Regions from separate parts of the Thauera sp. JM12B12 genome, predicted to be linked through region 2. Evidence: predicted binding sites of a transcription regulator. Region 2 holds the regulator's gene; the other holds the start of a gene.
What was found. Region 2 encodes FNR, which switches genes on or off when oxygen is low (the NO sensors DNR and NnrR bind a similar motif). Its sites were predicted from a motif close to TTGANCTAGNTCAA; they were not measured.
Positions count from the first base shown of each region.

Region 1: the regulator FNR is predicted to act here: its motif matches at 799-812, upstream of coxB (cytochrome c oxidase subunit II).

Region 1 covers NZ_CP154859.1:3,524,968-3,527,365, reverse strand. Annotated here, with positions in the region: gene AAG895_RS16020 (Glu/Leu/Phe/Val dehydrogenase dimerization domain-containing protein) at 1-682, shown strand, start outside; gene coxB (cytochrome c oxidase subunit II) at 1,073-2,239, shown strand; gene ctaD (cytochrome c oxidase subunit I) at 2,243-2,398, shown strand, end outside.
Region 2 covers NZ_CP154859.1:3,173,144-3,175,541, forward strand. Annotated here, with positions in the region: gene hemN (oxygen-independent coproporphyrinogen III oxidase) at 1-1,061, opposite strand, end outside; gene fnr (fumarate/nitrate reduction transcriptional regulator Fnr) at 1,201-1,941, shown strand; gene AAG895_RS14350 (SirB2 family protein) at 1,956-2,336, opposite strand.

The sequences.
Region 1 (2,398 bases), 350 kb from region 2:
GAAGTACATGGCGCAGTTCACCCAGCACGTGGCCGGCATCGTCGACAAGCCGTCCGACCAGGGCACGCGCAGCGGGGATCCGTCGCCCGCCACCGCCTATGGCACCTTCATCGGCATCAAGGCGGCGGTGAAGGAGCGCCTCGGCCGCGACTCGCTCGAAGGCTTGCGCGTGGCGGTGCAGGGCGTGGGCAACGTCGGCTACGACCTCGCCCGCCAGCTCAAGGAAGCTGGCGCCCAGCTGTGGGTGACCGACATCCACCGCGAGCCGCTGGTGCAGGCTGGCCGCGAGCTTGGCGCCATCGTGGTCGCGCCGGAGGAGATCTTCGCGCTCGACGTCGACGTCTTCGCCCCGTGCGCGCTCGGCGCCATCCTGAACGACAGCACCATCCCGCAACTGAAGGCGAAAATCGTCGCCGGCGCCTCCAACAACCAGCTCGCCGAGCCGCGCCACGGCGTCGAGCTCATGAAGCGCGGCATCCTGTACGCGCCCGACTACGTCATCAACGCCGGCGGCATCATCGACGTCTACCACGAGCGCATCGGCTTCGACCGCGGCGCGCTGCTCAAGCACATCGAGGGCATCCACGACAACCTGATGGAAGTCTTCGAGCGCGCGCGCAAGGAAGAGCGCCCGACCGGCGAGGTCGCGGACGCGATCGCCGAGGAGCGCTTCAAGCGCTGAGCCCGGCGCGCGATGATACGAAGAACGGCGGCCTGCGGGTCGCCGTTTTTCGTCCGGCATGGGGCCGGGCGCGCGCTGGCGACGATCCCTCCGCGCGAGGTGCAGGTATTCCCCGATTGATCCGGACCACGCTTTGAGGGGTCAATAGGGCGAATTGGAATCGATCTCGCGCGCGTTCTTGTCGTGCCTTGCCTTTCCCTTGTTGAGGTTTATATTGAATCTAAACTCCGGGTCGTCGTGGCCATTCCGTTGGCGCTGACGAGGGTCGAGGGGAGAGGGGGAAACGGCATGCCGCGCTCGCGGGCTCGGCGAAAGGCACAGGGAGCAGTCAGGACTTCAGTTGCGCTGTTGTAGCGGCATCACACCCATAACGATAAGAGGGGGTCGGCAGTGAGACACCGTTCATCCGGGTTGTGGCAGGCGAGGACGTATCTGAACCACCCCACGGTCGCAGCCACGCTGCTCGCGACCGGTATTCCGGCGGGCGCGCAGGAACCCCGCTTCAACATGACGCGCGGCGCCACCGAGATCAGCCAGCAGGTCTTCGACCTGCACATGACGATCTTCTACATCTGCGTCGCGATCGCGCTGGTCGTGTTCAGCCTGATGTTCTGGTCGATCATCCACCACCGCAAGGCCAAGGGCGTGGTGCCGGCGCAGTTCCACGGCAGCATGAAGATCGAGATCCTGTGGACCGCGATCCCGGTGCTGATCCTGATCGCGATGGCCGTGCCGGCTACACGCACGCTGATCGCGATGGAGGACGTCTCCGCCTCCGAGCTCACCGTGCTCGTCACCGGCTCGCAGTGGAAGTGGCACTACAAGTACCTCGACTACCCGATCGAGTTCTATTCGGTGCTTGCCACCCCGCGCGCGCAGATCGCCAACGAGGCGGAGAAATCCCCCGACTACCTGATGGCGGTGGACAAGCCGCTGGTTCTGCCAACGGGCAAGAAGGTGCGCTTCCTGCTCACCGCCGACGACGTCATCCACTCGTGGTGGGTGCCCGACTTCGCGATCAAGAAGGACGCCGTGCCCGGCTTCATCAACGAGACCTGGACGCGCGTCGACAAGCCCGGCCTGTACTACGGCAAGTGCGCCGAGCTGTGCGGGCGCGACCACGGCTTCATGCCGGTTGCGGTGGAGGTGAAGACGCCCGAGGACTTCGAGGCCTGGGCGGCCCAGCAGGTGGCGCTTGCCGAGCAGGCGAGGGCCGAGGCGGCGACCGCCGGCCCGATGAGCATGGACGAGCTGATGGCACTTGGCCAGGAGGTCTACGACCGCGCCTGCGTGGCCTGCCACCAGCCCAATGGCGAGGGCCTGGCGGGCGTGTTCCCCGGCCTGAAGGGTAGCGCGATCGCGATGGGCGAGCCGGCCGCGCACATCCACATCGTGCTCTTCGGCAAGGAAGGCACCGCGATGCAGGCTTTCGGCAAGCAGCTGAGCGCGAAGGAACTCGCCGCCGTCATCACCTACGAGCGCAACGCCTGGGGCAACGCCAAGGGCGACATGGTGCAGCCGGCCGACGTCGCGGCCGCGATCGAGAAGGGGGAATGAGCGATGAGCACCCAGATCACCGGCACCCTGGACGCACACGGGCACCTTGACCACGACCACAAGCCGCGCGGCCTCGCGCGCTGGCTGTTCAGCACCAACCACAAGGACATCGGCACGCTCTACCTGCTGTTCTCGCTGACCATGCTGTTCATCGGCGGC
Region 2 (2,398 bases):
TCGTAGTACTCGTCCAGGGTCTTCACGTTCTGCGCATACACCGGCCCGATCTTGCCGATCGCCGACACGCCGAAGGCGAGCAGGTCGCACTCGGCCTGGGTGGAGTAGCCCTGGAAGTTGCGATGCAGCCGACCCTGGCGCTGGGCGACGGTGAGCTCGTCGTCGGGCTTGGCGAAATGGTCCATGCCGATGTAGACGTAGCCGGCCTCGGTGAGGCGGCGGATGCCGAGCTGCAGCAGCTGCAGCTTGGTGTCGGCGGTGGGCATGTCGCCGCTGTTGATGCGGCGCTGGGGCTTGAAGAGGCCGGGCAGGTGCGCGTAGCTGTAGAGCGAGATGCGATCGGGCGAGATCGCGAGCACCTGCTCCAGCGTGCGGTTGAAGCTGATCACGTTCTGCTTGGGCAGGCCGTAGATCAGGTCCATGCTCACCGACTTGAAGCCGGTCGCGCGCGCCGCATCGATGACGAGCTTGGTCTCGTCGTAGCTCTGGATGCGATTGACCGCCGCCTGCACGTCCTCGGCAAAGTCCTGCACGCCCACGCTCATGCGGTTGAAGCCGAGATCGGCGAGCAGCTTGACGGTGTCGAAATCGACCTTGCGCGGATCGACCTCGATCGAATACTCGCCGTTGGGGACCAGCGTGAAGTGCTCGCGCACCGAGGCCATCAGCTCGCGCATCTCGTCGTGCGACAGGAAGGTCGGCGTCCCGCCGCCGAGATGCAACTGCGTGACCTGGCGGCTTCCCTCCAGGCAAGCCGCTTGCATCGCAATCTCTTTCGCCAGATATTTCAGGTACTTGGCGGAGCGCCCATGATCCTTGGTGATGATCTTGTTGCAGGCGCAGTAGTAGCAGATCGTGTTGCAGAACGGGATGTGGAAGTATAATGAGAGCGGTTTGCTTACGCCGCCCACGGCTCGTTTGGCGAGCCAGGACTTCAGCGCCTCGGCATTGAAGGCCTCGACGAAGCGATCCGCCGTCGGATAGGAAGTGTACCGCGGTCCGTTGATGTCGAATCTACGGATGAGTTGCGGATCGAAGATGAGTTCGTTCTGGCTTTTCATGATCTTGCTGCGGCAGTGTGTGCCGAACAATGGCAGAACACCGTATTTTTTTGGTTGACGTGGGTCAACGGGCATGACTTGAAAGTCCGCTCGCGCCCATGTCGGCGTCTTTCGTCGGGGAAGCAGGATTATCGTGCAGATGAGGGCAACCGTGCCAATTACCGTGAACGGGTTGAAGACTGCCTGTTCGCAGTGCAACCTGGTCGAGCTTTGCCTGCCCTTCGGCATGTCCGACAGCGAGTTGAGCCGTCTCGACGAGCTCGTGGGCGCGCGGCGCAAGGTCAAGCGCCAGCAGAACCTCTACCGGGCAGGCGACCCCTTCGAGGCGATCTACGCGATCCGTGCGGGCTCGTTCAAGACCGACGTGCTGCTGGAGGACGGCCGGGAGCAGGTCACCGGCTTCCAGATGACCGGCGAGATCCTCGGCCTCGACGGCATCAGCACCGAGGCCCACAGCTGCAATGCCGTCGCCCTCGAAGACAGCGAGGTGTGCGTGATCGCATACGACAAGCTCGAGCAGCTCTCGCACGAGATCGACGGACTGCAGCTCCAGTTCCACAAGGTCATGAGCCGCGAGATCGTGCGCGACCACGGCGTGATGATGCTGCTCGGCTCGATGCGCGCCGAGGAGCGCCTGGCCGCCTTCCTGCTCAACATGTCGCAGCGCTTCAACGCGCGCGGCTTCTCGTCGCAGGAGTTCAACCTGCGCATGACGCGCGAGGAGATCGGCTCCTATCTCGGGCTCAAGCTCGAGACCGTGTCGCGCGCGTTCTCGCGCTTCCAGGAAGACGGGCTCATCTCGGTTCAGCAGAAGCACGTGCTGCTGCTCGACCCTGCCGGACTGAAGAGGCTGATCCAGCACCAGCAGGGCGTGCGCTGAGATCGGTGGCCGCCTCAGGCCAGGAAGCCGGCGACCTGCTTGGTGAAGGCCACCGAGACGATCCACGCATAGACGAGCAGCGCCGCGGTGAAGGCGGTGATGCGCATGCCCATGGTGCGCCCGCGCTTGAGGGCGAGGGTACCGAGCAGGATGTAGGCAAGCAGACCGAGAACCTTTGCGGTGACCCAGCCGGCCGCAAACGGGTACTGCTGGATCATCACGGCGAGCGTGATCGCAGACAGCAGCAGCAGGCTGTCGATGACGTGCGGCAGCACCCGGGTCAGGCGGTGCTGCAGCAGCGGGCTGCCGGTCATCATCCACAAGCCGCGCAGCAGGAAGCCTGCCGCACTGAGGGCGACGCAGGTGACGTGAAGGTGCTTGATCGCGTAATACATTCGTTCTCCTCTCGATAGCCGGCCCGAGAGCCGGGAGCAGCCGGCAGCGAGCCGGCTCGATT